DNA from 3 places in the Amycolatopsis sp. NPDC031561 genome. Region 1 is predicted to be linked to each of the others. Evidence: riboswitches for the same ligand, from Rfam matches in the RefSeq annotation. Region 1 holds a riboswitch; each other region holds the start of a gene.

Region 1 (6,461 bases):
GCAACCACGGCGTCGACCCGCGGACGCGGGGCGCGCTCCTGACCGAGCAACTCCAGGCGCTCAAGGAGATCTGGACCAAGGACGAGGCCGAATTCCACGGCGAGCACGTCGACTTCGACCCGGTTTTCGCCTGGCCGAAGCCGGTGCGGAAACCGCATCCGCCGATCTACGTCGCCGGTCAGGGCCCGGCCGGGCTCAAACGGCTCGCCGAGCACGCGGACGGCTGGCTGCCGCATTTCGTGACACCGCCGGAGGAACTGCGCCGGGTCCGGTCCTGGCTCGCCGACCAGGGCCGCGAAGACGTCCGGATCAGCGTGTTCGGCGCCCCGGCCGATCCCGAGTTGCTGCGGCGCCTCGAAGGCGCGGGGGTCGACGAAGTCTCCCTCCTCCTGCCGACGCTGCCCGAGGCCGAGACCTTGGAGCTCCTCGACGAGTTCGCGAAGGTCGTGAGGCTCGTGAGTGGTGAGGACGGTTAGAGCGGACCGGGTCGAGGGGGGTCGGTCCGGTCTGGGTGCTTGATCGACGGAGGATCGGGGACGCTCAATGTCCCCGATCCTCCGTTGATCAAGACCGTGCCATCCCCGTGACCTCGCGGACGGCAGCCGTGTGGGGAAGATTTAGGACGTTCAGCGTCCCAAATCTTCCCCACTCACCCAGGATCCAGTGGGTAGGCAAATACGGATCCACCAGAACCGCCCTTACCACTCACGAGGTGACCTCAGGAGCAGGCGAGCACCGGCGCCTGCGGACGGCCACCGCCGTGCAGGTCGCTCAGCGGAACCCGTGCCAGGCCGAGGATCGCCTGCGCGGTCGCGCGCGGGGCGGTCGCCGGGTTCAGGCCGGTGGCGTCGTAGGCGATCGCGCCGCGGTCCGCGACGGCGCCGGTGCAGCCGGTCTGCAGCGTCCGCAGGAACTCCCGCGCCTTGACCGCGGCGGCGGGACGGTGCCCGGCCAGCGCCTCGGCGGCGAGGCCGGTGCTGTTGGAGTTCGGCGCGTTCGTGCCGACGCCGAAGCCGCCGTTCGCGTGCTGCTTGGTGACCAGCCAGGAGGTGCCTTCACCGGCGTTCACCGCGTCACCGGTGGCGCGCAGCGCCTGCACGACCATCGCGGTCGAGTCGACGTCGCTCGCGCAGGTCGCTTCGCCGAAGTTCAGCGGGAAACCGCCGTCCGCGCACTGGGTGCCCGCGAGGAAGGTCACGGCCGACGCGGGGGCGCCGGCGGGGGTGCGGTCCAGCGCCAGCAGGGCGAGCGACTGCGAGAAGGCGTTGGAGTAGTCGCCGTACTCGGACCGGTCGGAGAACCGGCCGGACGGCGTGAGCAGCGAGAGTAGTCCCGCCTTCAGGTCGACGCCGCCGAACGACGCCGGGTTCTTGCCCCGGATCTGCGCGGCCAGCAGCAGTTTGGCGTGCGCGCCCGCGTAGGCCTCGGTGCCGCTGCCGACGTAACCGGTGGTGATCTCCGGCTTCGCCAGCCAAGTGATCGCCTTGCCCGCGTTGGTGTCCGACACCCCGGCCGCGGCGAACGCGAAGATCGCGTCGATCGTCAAGCCCTGGTCGGGGTACTTCTGGCCGCCGAAGTCGGCCTCGAACCTTTCCCCGTCGGCCATCTGCCTGGCGAGCCAGCCCGCGGCGGCGTCCGCCTTGTTGTGGGTGGCCGCGGTCGCCGCCGGAGCGGCGACCAGTCCGATGCCGCACAGCATGGCGACAGCGAGGACCAAACGTCTCATGAGAACCCTTCCCGCATTTCCACGACAGGAGTCGGTGGTGACACCGCGCGACGTGGGTGACCGGGCTCGCCCGGAGGGCATACCGTTGCGGGACAGCGCCGGATTCTCACCGGACTTCCCCCACGACCGCGCTGAATTGACGATCCGAAGAGTCTCATCCCGGTCAAGCGCCGGGATACCGCCGAGCGCGAGTCGCGATGTGATCCTGGCAACCGACCTGGTCAGCGGTGCCTGTCGCAAGTAATCGGGTGTTAACCTCGGCGGGCTCGACAACTGAACACCGCCGCCCGTGACGGGGAAGCCGGTCGAAATCCGGCGCTGTCGCGCAACCGTGGGCCCCTCACCAGGGCGAGCCGGGGTACCGCACGAGTGGATGAACGATCAAGAAGTCCGAACCACTGTCGCGATAAACAGGGGTGACTGCGGCGTCCCGCGCCTGTCCTCCGTCATGCCGCAAGGAGGAGCCATGCGCCGTGGGTACCTGGCCGCATCGGCGTTCACCGTCAGCGTCGGCGTGGTCGCCGCACTGCTCACCGGGACGGCGACAGCCGCCAACGACCCCGGAGCGGCGAAGTCGAACTCCGGCTGGCTCGCGACGAAGCTGAAGCCGGACGGCACGCTCGAGAACCCCAACGGCGGCGATCTGCCCGACCACGGGCTGATGATCGACGCGCTGTTCGCGATGTACGCCTCGGGCGAAGGCGCGAAGGCCGAGCCGATCGTGAAGTACCTTGACGAGCAGGGCCACGCGACCGACTACTTCACCTGGGACGGGCTCATTCCCGACGGTGGCGAGTTCGACTTCTCCAACATCATCGTCGGCGGTGCCACGGCCAAGACCCTGGTCGCCGCCGAGGTCGCGGGCCGGAATCCCCGGAACTTCGACGGCTACGACATGGTCGCCGAGACCAAGGCCGCGATCATGCGCAAGGGTCCCGACATCGGCCGGGTCAGCGACTACTCGAAAGATCCCCGACTTGCCGATTCCGTGAGCAACAACGCGAACATGTTCGGCCAGTCCCTCGGCGTGATCGGGCTCGCCGCGGTGGGCCAGAACGACCAGCTCGCCATCGACAAGCTGCTGACCCAGCAATGTTCCGAGGGCTACTTCCGGGTCTTCTTCGCCTACATCCCGACGAGCGAGACCGGCGACCACGTCACCTCCGACCGCCACAAGGTCTCGACCTGCGACGAGGGCAAGCCGTTCGACCTGTCTCCCAAGGACGGCGACGCCACCGGTTTCGCCCTGTCGGCGATGCTGGCCGCGCGGAAGGCGGGCGCCGCGGGACTCGACGGCCCGATCGCGAAGACCGTCTCGTGGCTCCTCGCGAATCAGGATCCCGGCGGTGGCTGGGGTGGCGGCGTCGGTACCGAAGCCCCGAACACCAACAGCACCGGGCTGATCCTTCAGTCGCTCGCCGAGGTCGGCGGCGCGGACGCGGCGGTGGACAAGGGCGTGCGGTTCCTCAAATCCGCGCAGGCGACCGCCGCGGCCGACTCCGGCAACCGGCTCGCCGGTGACATCGGCGCGATCGCCTACAACCCGGAGTCCTACGTGGCCGCGCGCGCCAACGGGATCGGCGGTCTCGACACCTGGATCCGCGCGGGCGCCCAGGCCTCGCTCGGGTTGTCCCAGGTCGGCTTCTCCGAGCTCACGAAGGGCGGCGGGCCGCCGACGAGCAGCAGCGTGTCGGAAACGCCGACCTCCACGCCGTCCGAAACGAGTTCGGCCACCGGCACCCCGACCTCGACCACGAGCGAGCCGGAGCCGACCAGCACCACGACGACCACGACGACCACGACCACCACTACGACGACCAAGACCACCACGACGTCGGTGACGCCGACGCCGGGCACGTCCTCGTCCTCGGCGACCAGCCCGCCCGCGCCGAGCACGGTCACCGTCACGAACACCCCGCCCGCGGCCAAGCCGCAGGAGAACAAGCCCGCGCCGAAGACCACGACGCCGAAACCCAAGAAGGCCGTCACCCCGCGGGCGTCCACCGGCGCCCGGGTCCGGCCGCCGACGGCGATCGCGACCCCGGTCGCCATCCCCGGCACGGCGACACCGGCCTCCCGGCTCGGCGCGTACCTGACGAACCGGCTCGTCGGCGGTGACCACGTCGAGGTCACCGAGGACGGCAAGACCTACGTCGACTACGACGCCACCGCCGAGCTGGTGCTCGCGCTGAGGGCGCTGGACGAGCAGCCGGACACCGTCGCCCGCGCTTCGAAGTTCCTGCTCACGCCGGAAGCCGTGCAGGCCTACGCCCACGGCGCACCATACGAACAGAGCGGGGCCTCCTACGCAGAACCGCTCGCGAAACTCGTGCTCGTCGGCGAGTTCGCGAAGGCGGACGTCGGCCAGTTGCGCGCCGATCTGGTGAAGCTGCGCGGCGCGGACGGCAAGTTCACCGACACCGGGTCCTTCGCCGACGCAGACGAGACCGTCGAGCGGCACGCGTGGGCGCTGCTCGCCACCACCGCCGACCCCGGCCCCGCGGTCGAGCTGTTGCTTTCACGCCAGTGCGCAGACGGAACCTTCCCGAAGCACCTCGACACCGCCGAATGCGGCTCCGGTGACCTCGGCGCGACTGCCGCCGCGGTCACCGCGCTGGCCGTCCGTCCGCACACCGACGCCGCGCCGTCGGCCAAACGGCCGGACGGCTGGACCGAGCGGCGCGTGTCGGCGTTCGTCTCCGCGGTGAGCGCGCTCGGCGTCCGGCCGACCGGCGAGGGCATGGTGACCGGCGAGGCGGGCGAGCCGGACGTCGCGCTGAGCGCCGCCGTCGCCACCGCGCGGCAGATCGCCGGGCTCGACGCGAGCGGAACCGCGCGGTCGCTGGGCAAACTGGTCCAGGCCGACGGCGGTTTCGCCAAGGGATTCGTGGCGGCGAGCGACGGGAAGACCGATTTCCCGACGAGCCTGGCCGCCGCGCAGGGTGTCGCGGGCCGATCCTGGCTCACCGCCGCGGATTCGCCGCTGTCGCCCGCCGTGCGGCTGCCGCTCTCGGACGTCAGCGCCGAGAACGCCGTGTCCGGTACCCAGCTGCAGGCCGCCGCCCAGACGACTCAGCCGCCGTGGATGACCTGGGGGCTCATCGGTCTCGCGGTGCTCCTGCTGGCCGCCGCGATCGTGCTCATCTTCCTGCTTCGCCGCTTCATCAAGACAAAGGGGGCAACACCATGAGAAGACTGCTCGCCGTCACGTCCGTCCTCATCGGACTGATCGGGCTGTCCGCCGCACCCGCGCAGGCGGTCGATCCGGCCAAGGGCTACAACGGGATCTGCACCGGCAACGACGCCCTCACCGGCGTCACCGTCGTGGTCGACTTCCAGGAACTGGACGGTAACGGCGGGACCGCCGCGCCGACGATCACCCGCTGCTCGCCCAACGCGAACCCGGGCACCGACCGCACGGGCATCAAGGCGTTGCAGGACGCCGGGATCGCCGTCGCCGGCACCGCCCGGTGGGGGCTCGGTTTCGTCTGCCGCCTGGAAGGCCGCCCGTCCGCGACGGAGGTCCTGCCGTTGTCCAGCAACCCGAACTACAAGGAACCGTGCGTCAACACGCCGCCCGCCGGCGCGTACTGGGGCTACTGGCACGCCGCCGGTTCCGGTTCGACCTGGACCTACAGCAGCTACGGCGCGCTCAACCGCACCGTCGTGCCCGGCGGGTTCGAGGGCTGGTCGTTCTCGCTGAACAAGTCCGCGACGACCAACCCGCCGCCCGGCGTCACTCCGACCAACCCGGCCGTGAACGCGAACAATCCGACGATCGCGTTGTCCGTCGACGATGTCGACCGCAAGATCACCCTCGGCCAGAGCACCTCGCTGACCTGGACGACGACCAACGCCACGGGGGTCACCGCGGGTTCGGTGACCCCGGCGAGCGGTGGCGGCGCCTGGTCGGGCTCGCTGGCGGCGCCCGGCGGCACGCAGAACATCACGCCGACCGCCGCGGGCACCTACGTCTACACGATCGCGGCGACGGGTAACGGGGTGACGGTGTACTCGAGCGCGACCTTGACCGTCCAATGAGGAGGGTCTTCGGGATGGTGGCGGCGATCTTCCTGATCGCCGCCATCGCGCCGTCCGCGCACGCCGTCGACCAGGGCAAGGGCTATCCGGGGTTCTGCAAGGACACAGGCGGGGTCACCGTGGTCGTGGACTTCCAGGGACTCGGCGGCACGACCATCGTGCGCTGCAACCCCCAGACCACGCGCGGCACCGGACTCGACGCGCTCAAGGGCGCCGGTTTCCAGATCGCCGGGGTGCAGCGGTGGGGCGAGGCGTTCATCTGCCGGGTCGAGAACCGCCCGTCGGCGGCCGAGAACGTCCCGATCGCGGGTCGCGAGAAGTACCGTGAGCTGTGCATCGACACACCTCCGGCACAGGCTTACTGGTCTTATTGGCACGCCTCGAACAACTGCGCCTGGGACTACAGCCAGTGGGGTGTCAAGAACCGTGACTTCATCCCCGGCGGTTTCGAAGGCTGGTCGTTCTCGCTGAACGCCACCGCCCAGACGAATCCGGTCCCGCGGGTTTCCGCGGTGCGGCCGGGTACCGAGGGCCAGCCGTGCGTGCCGCGCGAGGAGGCCAAGCCGGTCACCAACGATCCCAACGAGCGGCAGCAGCAACCGCAAGGCGGGCAGCAGCAGCCGGGAGACGGCCCGCAGCCGACAGCGGAAGCAGAGGCTGGGCCAGGGGAAACCACGGCCGCGGGCCCGAGTTC
Region 2 (6,461 bases), on a different contig from region 1:
CCGGCCGATTCCACTGTGGACGAGAAAGTGGACGTCGTTCACGAAGCCTCCTGCAGCATCCGGCGCGAGATGATCACGCGCATGATTTCGTTGGTCCCTTCGAGGATCTGGTGCACCCGCAGGTCGCGGACGATCTTCTCCAGCCCGTACTCGGCGAGGTAGCCGTAGCCGCCGTGCAGCTGCAGCGCCTGGTTGGCCACCTCGAACCCGGTGTCGGTGCAGAACCGCTTGGCCATCGCCGAAAGCTGGGTGGCGGTGTCCTCGCCCTGGTCGAGTGCGTCCGCGGCCCGCCACAGCAAGGTCCTCGCGGCCTCGAGATCGGTGCGCATGTCGGCCAGCCGGAACTGCAACGCCTGCTTCTCGGACAGCTTCTCGCCGAACGCCGAGCGCTCCGACAGATGCCGGACGGCCATGCCGAGCGCGGCTTCGGCGCCGCCGAGGGAACAGGCCGAGATGTTGAGCCTGCCACCGTCCAAAGCGGACATGGCGACCCGGAACCCGTTGCCCTCGCCGCCGAGCAGCGCGGACGCCGGGACGCGGGCGTCCTCGAAGACGACCTGCCTGGTGGGCTGGGCGTTCCAGCCCATCTTGATCTCGTTGGGGCCGAAGGAGACCCCGGGCGTGTCCCGGTCGACGATGAACGCCGAGATGCCCCGGGCGCCGGGACCGCCGGTGCGGGCGAGCACGACGTAGACGTCCGAAGTGCCCGCGCCGGAGATGAACTGCTTGACGCCGTCGAGCACGTAGTGGTCGCCGTCGCGGCGGGCGCGGGTGGAGAGTGCCGCCGCGTCGGAACCCGCGTCCGGTTCGGTGAGGCAGTAGCTGCCGAACGCGTCCATCGTGGACATCCGGGGCAGGTACCGGTGCCGCTGGGCGTCGTCGCCGAACTTGTCGATCATGGTCGCGACCATGTTGTGGATCGAGATGTAGGCGGCCAGCGACGGGCAGCCGCCGGCGAGCGCCTCGAACACGAGGACGCCGTCGAGCCGTCCGAGCGCGGAGCCGCCGAGGTCCTCGGGCAGGTAGATGCCGCCCATGCCCAGCTGGGCGGCCTTGCGGAGGACGTCGACCGGGAAATGCTTGGCCTGGTCCCATTCGATCGCGTGCGGGGCGAGGTGTTCCGCCGCGAACTCCGCGGCGGTCTCACGCAGGGCCCGCTGTTCGTCGGTCAGTCTCATCGCGGCCTCAGCTCATCGTCGGGATGACGAAGCTGGCGCCTTCCTTGGTGCCCGAAGGCCAGCGCGAGGTGACCGTCTTGGTCTTGGTGTAGAACCGGATCGAGTCCGGTCCGTGCTGGTTGAGGTCGCCGAAACCGGAGCGCTTCCAGCCGCCGAAGGTGTGGTAGGCGATCGGGACCGGGATGGGCACGTTGACCCCGACCATGCCGGTGTTCACCCGCGAGGTGAAGTCGCGGGCGGTGTCGCCGTCGCGGGTGAAGATCGCGACGCCGTTGCCGTACTCGTGTTCGCTGGGCAGCCGCAGCGCTTCCTCGTAGTCGGCCGCGCGCACGATCGACAGCACCGGGCCGAAGATCTCCTCGCGGTAGATCCGCATGTCGCTGGTGACGTGGTCGAACAGGCAGCCGCCGAGGAAGAAGCCGTTCTCGTGACCGTCCACAGTGGTCTCACGGCCGTCGACCAGCAGTTTCGCGCCCTCGGCGAGGCCGACGTCGATGTAGTCGCGGACGCGCTGGACGGCCTCGGCGGTGACCAGCGGCCCGAAGTCGGCCGTCTCGTCCAGGGAAGCACCGATCTTCAGCGTCTTGACGCGTTCGGTCAGCCGGGCGGCCAGCGCGTCGGCGGTGGCTTCACCGACCGGGACGGCCACGGAGATCGCCATGCAGCGTTCACCCGCGGAGCCGTACCCGGCGCCGATCAGCGCGTCGACGACCTGGTCGAGGTCGGCGTCCGGCATCACGATCATGTGGTTCTTGGCGCCGCCGAAGCACTGCGCGCGCTTCCCGTGCGCGGCGGCGGTCGTGTAGATGTACTCGGCGATCGACGACGAGCCGACGAAGCCGACGGCCTCGACGCGGGGGTCGGTGAGCAGCGCGTCGACGGCTTCCTTGTCGCCGTTGACCACGTTGAACACGCCCGGCGGCAGACCTGCTTCGAGGAAGAGTTCGGCCAGCCGCAGCGGCACCGACGGGTCGCGTTCGGACGGCTTGAGCACGAAGGAGTTGCCGCAGGCGATCGCCGGGGCGGCCTTCCACAACGGGATCATCGCGGGGAAGTTGAACGGCGTGATGCCGGCGACCACGCCGAGCGGCTGCCGCATCGAGTAGACGTCGATGCCGGTGCCCGCGCTGTCGCTGTACTCGCCCTTGAGCAGGTGCGGGATACCGATGGCGAACTCGACCACTTCGAGGCCACGCTGGATGTCGCCGCGCGCGTCGGGAACGGTCTTGCCGTGTTCGGACGAGAGCAGGCGGGCGAGGGAGTCCTCTTCCGCGCGGACGAGGTCGACGAACTTCATCAGCACGCGGGCCCGCTTCTGCGGGTTCCAGCGGGCCCATTCGAGCTGGGCCTGCGCCGCGTCGGCGACGACGGCGGCGACCTCGGTGGCCGAGGCGAGCGGGACGCGGGCCTGGACGGCGCCGGTGCTGGGGTCGAAGACGTCGGCGAACCGGCCGGATGTCCCCGACACCGGCTTGCCGCCGACGAAGTGGCTGAGTTCGGTGCTCATGGATGCCCTTTCCGAAAGTACGCAGGACGAAGCCGCCCGAAGACCACGATCGGTGGCCGGGCAGGGGAGTACGGACGACTTACCGCCGGGGTGGTGGCGGGTCGGCGACTTTCGCGCAGGCAGGAAGAATCCGCATGCGTTCAGCTCCATCCTCGTGGACGAACACGACACGTCTGCGGCCGGTATCCTGGCTCCCGGATCCGCGGCGGCTCCGGCCTTCCCGGCTCGCGCCAGTGGCCTTCTCTGCGGGAGCGCCGCTCCCCGGTCACAGTGGCGGGACCGCACCGGATTTTCACCGGCTTCCCTGCACCGCAGACCTGTGGACACCATAAAGTAGGAAGTCCGACTATGTCGAGGACAAGGGTGTGGCGTACGCCTCAGGTACGTGCTGGGTCTCGTGAGTGGTAAGGGCGGTTAGAACCGTCCTTACCACTCACGAGAGTGGCGGGTAGGGCAGCAGGCTGGACGAATGCTCGTCGACCCGCATCGGTTTCCCGATCGCGGGGAAGGCGCGCTGCGGGCACGCGGGCCGTTCGCAGACCTTGCACCCCATCCCGATCGGGGTGACGGCCGCGCCGGTGCCGAGGGCCAGCCCGTCGGAGTACACGAGCCGCCGCGCGTGCCGGAGTTCGCAGCCGAGCCCGATCGCGAACGTCTTGCCGGGATCGCCGTGCCCGCCCGCCGCGCGGGAAACGGTGCGGGCCAGCCAGAAGTACTTCTTGCCGTCCGGGAGTTCGGCGACCTGGGTGAGGATCCGGCCCGGCGAGCTGAACGCCTCGTAGACGATCCACAGTGGACACGAGCCGCCGACGCGGGAGAAGTGGAACCCGGTGGCGGACTGACGTTTCGAGATGTTGCCCGCGCGGTCGACCCGCACGAAGGAGAACGGCACGCCGCGGGTGCCCGGTCGCTGCAAAGTGGACAGTCGATGGCAGATCGTCTCGAAGCCGACGCCGAAGTGGTCGGAAAGGCGCGTGATGTCGTAGCGGTAGCGTTCCGCCGCGCCGAGGAAAACGCGATACGGCAGTACAAGTGCGCCCGCGTAGTAGTTGGCCAGGCCGATCCGCGCGAGCCGCCGGGCGGTGTCGCCGCTGAACTTCCCGTCGTCGACGAGCCGGTCGATCACGTCGCCTGCCTCCAGCAGCGCCAGCTCGGACGCTAGCCGGAACGCGGCCTGACCGGGGCGCAGCGCGGGGGAGAGGCGCAGCGTCTTCCCGCGCGTGTCGAAGTGGTGCTGATCGGCGCCGAGGGATTCGGAGACCACCTTGACGCCGTGACGGTCCAGCAACCCGGCGGCCAGTCCACTGCGGACTTCGCCGGGGTGGAGGCGTAACTCTGCGGCCAGCTTCTCCGCGGGGGCGTCCAGTTCCGCGACATGGTTGCGGCGCAGATAGAACCAGTCCCGGATCTCCTCGTGCGGCTGGTGCGCGGTCGACCGGTCGAGTCCCTGCTCGGTCACCAGCGTGGCGATGTTCTCCACGGCTTCGCGGTAGCGACGGTGCAGCGCGACGAGCGTCCGCGCCACCTCGGGCAGCGTGGTGGTCAGCGCGTCGACCTCGCCCGCGGAGATCTCGCCGCTGACAGTGTTGTCGCCGAACACCTCGCGGACGTCGGCGACCAGCCGGGCGGTGTCGCGGGCCGCGAAAAACTCCGTGTCCACGCCGAAGGTCTCGGTGAGCTTCAGCAGGACCGGCATGGTCAGTGGCCTGCCGTTGTGTTCGAGCTGGTTGACGTAACTCGGCGAGATCTCCAGCAGTCTGGCCAGTTCGGACTGCGTCATGGACCGGCCTTCGCGCAGCTGGCGGAGCCGGGCACCCGCGTACATCTTCTCCACAAGCCGACTGTAACAACTTTTACAAGCGGTTCGCGAACGTTCACAACTCTTCACAGCGCTGCGGGCTAGCGACGATCCCGAGGTCGGTGCCACGCTCGTGACAGAGCACCACAAGGTTCACAAGGGAGTGCGGATGAGCGCGGAGATCGCCCGAGCAGGCGTCGTCGGGGCCGGTCAGATGGGTGCCGGAATCGCCGAGGTGTGCGCCCGGTCCGGCCTGGACGTCGTTGTGTGCGAACAGGACGCGCCGTCCGCCGACGCGGGCCGCGCGCGGATTCTGGCCTCGCTCGATCGGGCGGTCCGGGCGGGCAAGCTCGGCCGCGCGGAGGCCGAACGCGCCGCCTGGCGGCTGCGGTTCACCACCGACGTCGGCGAACTGGCCGACCGCCAGCTGGTGATCGAAGCCGTCGCCGAGGACGAGCAGGTCAAACTGGAGCTGTTCGCGACACTCGACAAGGTCGTGACCGATCCCGACGCGATCCTCGCGTCGAACACCTCCTCCCTCCCGATCATGCGGCTGGCGATGGCCACCGGGCGGGCCGAGCAGGTCGTCGGCCTGCACTTCTTCAATCCGGTCCCGGTGCTGCCGCTGGTCGAGGTGGTCGGCTCGCTGCTGACCAGCGCGTCCACAGTGGACCGCGCCGAACGGTTCGCCCGCGACGTCCTCGGCAAGCAGACCGTACGGGCACGCGACCGGGCCGGGTTCGTGGTCAACGCGCTGCTCGTGCCGTATCTCCTGTCGGCGATCCGGATGGTGGAGTCGGGCTTCGCCGCCGCGTCCGATGTGGACCGAGGGATGGAACTCGGTACCGCGCATCCGATGGGACCCCTGCGCCTGACCGACCTGATCGGCCTCGACACCGTGGCCGCGATCGCGGACTCGCTCTACGCCGAGTTCAAGGAAGCGCTCTACGCGCCACCGCCCCTGCTGCTGCGCATGGTCGACGCCGGGCTGCTCGGCAAGAAGACCGGCCGCGGATTCCACGTCTACGAGGGAAAGTGATGATCGACCACACCGTCCGCACCTACCGCTCCGCCGAATCGCTGCCCCGCGAGGAGCAGCTCGCGTGGAAGCTCGCCTCGGTCGCCACCGACGACGTCCCGGTCACCCCCGAGGTCGCGGCCATGGTGATCAACCGCGTGATCGACAACGCCGCCGTGGCGGCCGCGTCGCTGGCGAGGCGCCCCGTCCGCTCGGCCCGCGACCAGGCCCTGGCGCATCCGGGAAAGCCGGGCGCGGCGGTCTTCGGCGTCGAAGGCCGGTACTCCCCGGAATGGGCCGCCTGGGCCAACGGCGTCGCCGTGCGTGAACTCGACTACCACGACACCTTCCTCGCCGCGGACTACTCGCACCCCGGCGACAACATCCCGCCGATCCTCGCCGTCGCCCAGCACACCGGGCGCACCGGCGCGGACCTGCTCCGCGGGATCGCCGCCGGATACGAACTGCAGGTGAACCTCGTGCGCGGGATCTGCCTGCACGAACACAAGATCGACCACATCGCCCACCTCGGCCCGTCGGTCGCGGGTGGTCTCGGCGCGTTGCTGGGCCTGGAGACCGAGACCGTCTACCAGGCGATCGGGCAGGCGTTGCACACCACGACGACGACCCGCCAGTCCCGCAAAGGCGAGATCTCCTCGTGGAAGGCTTACGCGCCCGCGTTCGCCGGGAAGACCGCGATCGAGGCCGTCGACCGGGTGATGCGCGGCGAAGGCGCGCCGAGCCCGATCTACGAGGGCGAGGACGGTTTCATCGCGTGGCTGCTGAGCGGCCCGGACGCCGAATACACGGTAGCGCTGCCGGCGCCGGGCGGGGCGAAACAGTCCATTCTGGACACTTACACCAAGGAGCACTCGGCGGAGTACCAGAGCCAGGCGTTGATCGACCTCGCGCGGCGGCTCGGCCCGAGGATCGGCGAGCTCGGCAAGGTCGAGCGGATCC
Region 3 (6,461 bases), on a different contig from region 1:
ACGGCGTCCTGGGCGACGCCGAGCAAGAGTCGTTCGAGTTGCTCCTGGGGAAGCGATACTCCTTTAGTGTCAGCGAGCGTCGCGGCCCATCTCCGAGCGACGTCCACCAACCCTGGCGCGGAACCAGGCTCAGGCACACTTCACCTCTTCATGCGCGGTTTATGGCCAGCTCAGACCGGGTGTCCGAGCCCACGGGCCCACACTAGGTATGAGCCGACCGGGAGTAGTGCCACGGCATCATGCTCGATACGGGGTGTCTACCGGCTGAAAGGGTGATCACTGCTACACGAGTGGTGACCAGAGGTTACCAAGAGTACTCGATCGTGGATGTCCCTTTAGTCGGGATTCAGCGTGTCTCAAGTCTGATCGGCAGGCCGTCCGCGGGGACGGGCAGCGAGACGTAATCCCAGCGTGCGGTGTAGTCCTCCGGGACCGACCACCGGTACGCCCGGAGCATCTCGTGCAGCAGCGCCTTCACTTCGAACGTCCCGAAATGCAGACCGATGCACTTGTGCGCGCCGCCGCCGAACGGCATCCACGCGTAGCGATGCGACTTGTCCTCGCGGCGTTCCTCGCCGAAGCGGTCCGGGTCGAACCGCATCGGGTCGGTCCAGTACTCCGGCGCGAAATGGTTGACGGTGGGGGAAACCCCGACCAGTGTCCCTTCGGGAATGAAGTGCCCGAGAACCTCGGTGTCCTTCACGGTTTTCCTTGCCAGCGAAGGAACCGGGGCCACCAGCCGCAAGGATTCCTTGATCACCAGGTCCAGCGTGGTCAGGGTCTCCAGTGCCTCGATGTCCGGTACGTCGTCGCCGAGCGCGAGGGACTCCTGGCGCGCGCGTTCCTGCCACTCGGGGTTCTTGGCGAGGTGGTAGACGGCGGCGGCGCTGGTGATGGTCGACGTGTCGTGCGCGGCCATCATCAGGAAGATCATGTGGTTGACGACGTCGGAGTCGGTGAAGCGGTCACCGTCTTCGGTGGTGGCGTGGCACAAGGCGGTGAAGAGGTCTTCTCCGTCGCTTCGCCGCTTCGCAGGCAGATTCGCCGCGAAGTAGCGTTCGAGGACCTTGCGGCCGTGCAATCCCGCCGCCCAGCGGCCACCGGGAACGGGGAAGCGCACGATGGCCGTGCCCGCGCGCACGGAATTCACGAACGCGCGGTTGATCGCGGCCGCGTCGTCGCCGGACCGCATGCCCATGAACACGCGTGTCGCGACGTCGAGCGTGAGTTGCTTGAGAGACCAGTAGATCCGCGGGTTCGGCCGGTCCGCCCACGTGGCGATGCCCTCGCGCAGGGCCGGTCCCATCTGGTCGACGTACCCGGTGAGCCGCTGCCTCGTGAACGCCGCCTGCATGATCCGGCGGTGCAGATGGTGCTCGCCGAAATCGAGCAGCATCAGGCCGCGGTCGAAGAACTGCTCGATGAAGAACTTCCAGCCCTCCTGGGAGAAGGCCTTGTCCTTGTTCACCAGCGCGATCTGGGTGGCCTCGGGACCGGAGAGGGCGACGATGCGGCGGCCGAACGCGCCCATCCACGACACCGGGCCATAGGTCTCGTGGCGCTTGAGGCCGAACTCGATGCCGAAGCGCATGAAGTCCAGCGCGTGCCCGATGACGGGCGGGCCTTCGTCGCCGAGGACGGGTTTGAGACCCGGCGGGGCGGGCGCGAGTTCGCGGACCGGCCAGGTCGCGCCGAGCCAGCGCTGGTCGACCGAACGCGGCAGGGGGATCGAGGTGAGCGGAGGGACCCGCTCACGCAGTGCCCCGGTGACCTTTTCGACGGCGTTCGCCATGGTGACCATCTCCCCGTTGAGACCGGCTACCGACCCACCATCGCACTCTTGTTGGCAGGTTGACAATACCCTGGCGGATGTCAACCCCGGGAGTGTCAGGAAAGGGGCTTTCAAGACGTTTTTCGTCCTGAAAGCCCCTTTCCTGACAGATCAGATTAGATCAGATCAGCCCAGCTCGGACCGGACCGCGTTCGCGGCCGCGACCAGGTTCCGCAGGGCCGGCTCCACCTCGGCGTAACCGCGGGTCTTCAGCCCGCAGTCCGGGTTGACCCAGATCCGCTCGGCGGGCACGGCGCCGACGGCGGTCCGCAGCAGCCCGCTGACCTCGTCGACGCCGGGGACGCGCGGCGAGTGGATGTCGTACACGCCCGGCCCGACGCCGCGGCCGAAGCCCGCCGCGCCGAGGTCGGTGACGACCTCCATCTTCGACCGCGCGGCCTCGATGCTGGTGACGTCGGCGTCGAGTGCGTCGATCGCCTTCACCACCTCACCGAACTCCGAATAGCACATGTGCGTGTGGATCTGTGTCGCGTCGTCGATCCCGGACGTCGCCAGCCGGAACGACGAAACCGCCCAGGAGAAGTACGCCTCGTGCGCCGCCGCGCGCAGCGGGAGCAGTTCCCGTAGTGCCGGCTCGTCCACCTGGATGACGCGGATGCCGGCCGCCTGCAGGTCGTGCACCTCGTCGCGGATGGCCAGTGCCACCTGGCGGGCGGTCTCGCCCAGCGGCTGGTCGTCGCGGACGAACGACCACGCCAGGATCGTCACCGGTCCGGTCAGCATGCCCTTGACGGGTTTGCCGGTCAGGCTTTGCGCGTAGCGCGCCCACTCGACGGTCATCGGCTCGGGACGGGAGACGTCGCCGTACAGGATCGGCGGCCGGACACACCGCGAGCCGTAGGACTGCACCCAGCCGAAGTCGGTGGCCGCGAACCCGGCCAGCCGCTCGGCGAAGTACTGCACCATGTCGTTGCGCTCGGGCTCGCCGTGCACCAGCACGTCAAGGCCCAGATCCTCCTGCAGCCGGATGACGCGCTCGATCTCCGCCTTCATCGCGGCCTCGTACCCGGCGTCGTCCAGCGAGCCCGCCTTGTGCGCGGCGCGGGCCTTGCGGACGTCGGTGGTCTGGGGGAACGAGCCGATCGTCGTGCTCGGCAACGGCGGCAGGGCCAGCGCGGCCTGCTGGGCCGCCGCGCGCCGCGCGTAGGGGGAGCGGACGGTGTCCTCCGGCCGCAGCGCCTCCAGCCGGGCACGGACCCCGGCGTCGGCCAGGTCGGCCGCCGTGGCGCGGTCCGTGGCCGCCGCACGGGCGGCGGAGAGGTCGACGCCCTCCTCCTTCAGTGCGCGGCCGAGCAGGACGACCTCGTCGACCTTCTGCTTGGCGAACGCGAGCCAGCCCTTGAGCCGCGGGTGGAGCTCGGCCTCCCGCTCGACGTCGTAAGGCACGTGCAGCAGCGAGCACGACGTCGAGACGCTGACCGACTTCGCGGTGCCGAGCAGCGTCGCCGCCCGGCTGAGCGCACGGGTCGGGTCGGTGCGCCAGACGTTGCGCCCGTCCACGACACCGGCCAGGACCTCCTTGTCGCGCAAGGCGGGTTCGGCCGCGACGGCGTCCACAAAGGACTCATCGGTGACGAGGTCGACGGCGAGGGCGTCGATCGGGGAACGGGCGAGCACACCCAGTCCCCGGCCGAGACCGCCGAAGTATCCGGCGACCAGGATCTTCGGGCGCGCGGTCTCCTTCGCGAGCCGGTGGTAGGCGCGGATGAGCGCGTTGAGCTCCGGCTCGGTGCGGTCGCCGGCGAAGGCGGGCTCGTCGAGCTGGACCCACTCGACGCCTTCGTCATGCAGGCGCCGCAGCAGTTCGACGTAGCCGTCGAGAAGGTTGTCGAGAAGGTCCAGCGGGCGGAAGCCCTCCGGAGCACCCTCGGCGGCCTTCGCGAGCAGCAAGAACGTCACCGGGCCCACCAGCACCGGCCGTGTCTCGACGCCGACCGCGCGGGCCTCGCGGTACTCGTCGAGCGGCTTGGAGCCGGCGACCGAGAATCGGGTGTCCGGCCCGAGTTCGGGGACGATGTAGTGGTAGTTCGTGTCGAACCACTTCGTCATCTCCATCGCGGGCGCGTCCTGCACCCCGCGAGCGGCGGCGAAGTAGGTGTCGAGCGGTGAGAGACCGAGCTTCGTGACGCGCTCCGGCAGCGCTCCGAACAGCTCGGCGGTGTCGAGCACCTGGTCGTAGTGGGAGAACGTGTTGGAGGGGACGGAGTCCAGTCCCGCGTCCTTGAGTTCCCGCCAGGTTTGCGTACGCAGCGCGCGGCCGGTCTCCAGCAACGCGGCTTCGTCGATCTTGCCCGCCCAGTAGCGTTCGAGTGAACGCTTGAGTTCCCGGTCCGGTCCGATCCGGGGGTAGCCCAGCACAGTGGTGCCGATTTCGGTCACAGCTCTCTCCTCGCGAGCTTGTCGTCAGAGCCCGGAGCGCGCAGGAATGACCGCGGTTTCGGTCGCGCCCATCCCACGAGGCCCGGACTCACGCACGCCGTCGGCGCGCGCACCACGGGCAGGTCTTCGGACTCGTGGGCGACTCGCTCGCTCCTACCGGCCGTCGCTTCCCGGGGCGCCATGCCCCAGTGCTTTACCGTGTCTCGCACGGTGACGGCTTTCGTTCCCACATACCGCTGCGGGGCAGTCCCGGATTCTCACCGGGTTCCCTGTTACCTCGACCGGCCTGGGAGGCCGGGCGAACCAGTAGCACCCTGCAGCGTACCCACGCCCGCCGCGGCCCCGCTGGACATGTGATGAACCTCAGTCGGCTGAAGCGCGTGAAGGCCCCCTTCCCTCGGCTCAGCCGAGGGAAGGGGGCCTTCACGCGCAAGCGGTTACGCCGACCGGGGGATCAGTCCCAGTCGAGGGCGCCACCGGACTGGTACTCGATGACGCGGGTCTCGAAGAAGTTCTTCTCCTTCTTGAGGTCCATCGCCTCCGACATCCACGGGAACGGGTTCTCCGTCTCGCCGAAGATCGGCTGGAGGCCGATCTGCTGCGCGCGCCGGTCGGTGATGAAGTGCATGTACTGCTCGATCAGCTCGGCCGACAGCCCGAGCATGCCGCGGGGCATGGTGTCGCGGGCGTAGGAGACCTCGAGTTCACAGGCCTCGGTCAGCATGCCGCGGATCTCCGCCTGGAACTCCTCGGTCCACAGGTGCGGGTTCTCGATCTTGATCTGGTTGATGCAGTCGATGCCGAAGTTCAGGTGGATCGACTCGTCGCGCAGGATGTACTGGTACTGCTCGGCGATGCCGATCATCTTGTTCCGGCGGCCGAGCGAGAGGATCTGCGCGAAGCCGGTGTAGAACCACATGCCCTCGAAGATCACGTAGAACGCGACCAGGTCACGCAGGAAGTTCTGGTCGGCCTCGGGGGTACCGGTCTCGAAGTCCGGGTTCTCCAGGTTCTGCGTGTACTTCAGCGCCCACGCGTCCTTCTCCGAGATGGAGGGGACCTCGCGGTACATGTTGAACAGCTCGCCCTCGACCAGGCCGAGGCTTTCGCAGATGTACTGGAAGGTGTGCGTGTGCACGGCCTCCTCGAACGCCTGGCGCAGCAGGTACTGGCGGCATTCGGGGTTGGTGATCTGCCGGTACACCGCGAGCACGATGTTGTTGGCCACCAGCGATTCCGCGGTGGCGAAGAAGCCGAGGTTGCGCTTGAGCATGGTGCGCTCGTCCTCGGTCAGGCCGTCGGCCGACTTCCACAGCGCGATGTCGGCCTGCATGGCGACCTCGGTCGGCATCCAGTGGTTGTTGCAGCCGGCGAGGTACTTCTCCCACGCCCAGGTGTACTTCATCGGCAGCAGCTGGTTGACGTCGGCGCGGGCGTTGATCATCCGCTTGTCGTCGACGTTGATCCGGGCGGCGCCGACTTCGATCTCACCGAGGCCGGTGGCGTCGGTGGAAGCGTCAAAGGTGGTCATAGAGAACTCACTTCACGAGGTGTCGTGAGCGGTAAGGACGGTTAGAACCGCCCTTACCACTCACGAGGATGTTTACTGGCAGGCTTCGCAGTCGGGGTCGTCGATGCGGCAGGCGGCGCCGTCGGTGGCGACGAAGTCGACGTCGGAGACCTGCGGGATCTCCTTCGGTTCCGGGGCGGTCACCGGCACCGCGGGCACGGCGGCGGCGGGCGACGGCGAAACCGCGGCGGAAGCCGACGGGGCGGGCGAAGCGGCGGGGGCGGCGGGCTTGGGTGCCGAAGGTGTGGCCGGGGCCGGGGTGGCCGAGACCGCGTTCAGCTTGCCGTCGGTGCCGCGCAGGGTGCTCTTCTCCACGTGCGTCGCGGACCGCGCCCGCAGGTAGTACGTGGTCTTGAGGCCCTTGTGCCAGGCGTAGCGGTACAGCTCGTCGAGCTTGCGGCCGCTGGGCGCCGCGATGTACAGGTTCAGCGACTGCGCCTGGTCGATCCACTTCTGACGACGCGAACCGGCGTCCACCAGCCACCGCGACTCGATCTCGAACGCGGTCGCGTACAGCGCCTTGAGGTCGTCCGGCACGCGGTCGATCTGGCCGAGGCTGCCGTCGAAGTACTTCAGGTCCGACACCATGACCTCGTCCCACAGCCCGCGCTCCTTGAGCGAGCGGACCAGGTGCGGGTTCACCACGGTGAAGTCACCGGA

Evidence for each region. Region 1 has a riboswitch for cobalamin ahead of ACZ5IK_RS33225 (peptidase). Riboswitches for the same ligand answer to the same signal wherever they lie in the genome.
Region 2: it holds a riboswitch for cobalamin, as region 1 does, so the genes downstream of both, ACZ5IK_RS26885 (CoA-acylating methylmalonate-semialdehyde dehydrogenase) here and ACZ5IK_RS33225 (peptidase) in region 1, are expected to answer to the same signal.
Region 3: it holds a riboswitch for cobalamin, as region 1 does, so the genes downstream of both, metE (5-methyltetrahydropteroyltriglutamate--homocysteine S-methyltransferase) here and ACZ5IK_RS33225 (peptidase) in region 1, are expected to answer to the same signal.

The regions. Positions count from the first base shown of each region.
Region 1 is NZ_JBVILA010000022.1:54,167-60,627, reverse strand. It holds gene ACZ5IK_RS33230 (LLM class F420-dependent oxidoreductase) at 1-476, shown strand, start outside; gene ACZ5IK_RS33225 (peptidase) at 719-1,726, opposite strand; cobalamin riboswitch at 1,761-1,886, opposite strand; cobalamin riboswitch at 1,968-2,109, shown strand; gene ACZ5IK_RS33220 (prenyltransferase/squalene oxidase repeat-containing protein) at 2,193-4,916, shown strand; gene ACZ5IK_RS33215 (ABC transporter substrate-binding protein) at 4,913-5,767, shown strand; gene ACZ5IK_RS33210 (ABC transporter substrate-binding protein) at 5,782-6,461, shown strand, end outside.
Region 2 is NZ_JBVILA010000015.1:124,519-130,979, forward strand. It holds gene ACZ5IK_RS26875 (enoyl-CoA hydratase/isomerase family protein) at 1-42, opposite strand, end outside; gene ACZ5IK_RS26880 (acyl-CoA dehydrogenase family protein) at 39-1,178, opposite strand; gene ACZ5IK_RS26885 (CoA-acylating methylmalonate-semialdehyde dehydrogenase) at 1,186-2,685, opposite strand; cobalamin riboswitch at 2,846-3,031, opposite strand; gene ACZ5IK_RS26890 (short-chain fatty acyl-CoA regulator family protein) at 3,119-4,519, opposite strand; gene ACZ5IK_RS26895 (3-hydroxybutyryl-CoA dehydrogenase) at 4,653-5,522, shown strand; gene ACZ5IK_RS26900 (MmgE/PrpD family protein) at 5,522-6,461, shown strand, end outside.
Region 3 is NZ_JBVILA010000040.1:29,385-35,845, reverse strand. It holds gene ACZ5IK_RS42545 (putative bifunctional diguanylate cyclase/phosphodiesterase) at 1-107, opposite strand, end outside; gene ACZ5IK_RS42540 (cytochrome P450) at 347-1,792, opposite strand; gene metE (5-methyltetrahydropteroyltriglutamate--homocysteine S-methyltransferase) at 1,958-4,231, opposite strand; cobalamin riboswitch at 4,332-4,554, opposite strand; gene ACZ5IK_RS42530 (ribonucleotide-diphosphate reductase subunit beta) at 4,686-5,762, opposite strand; gene ACZ5IK_RS42525 (ribonucleoside-diphosphate reductase subunit alpha) at 5,835-6,461, opposite strand, start outside.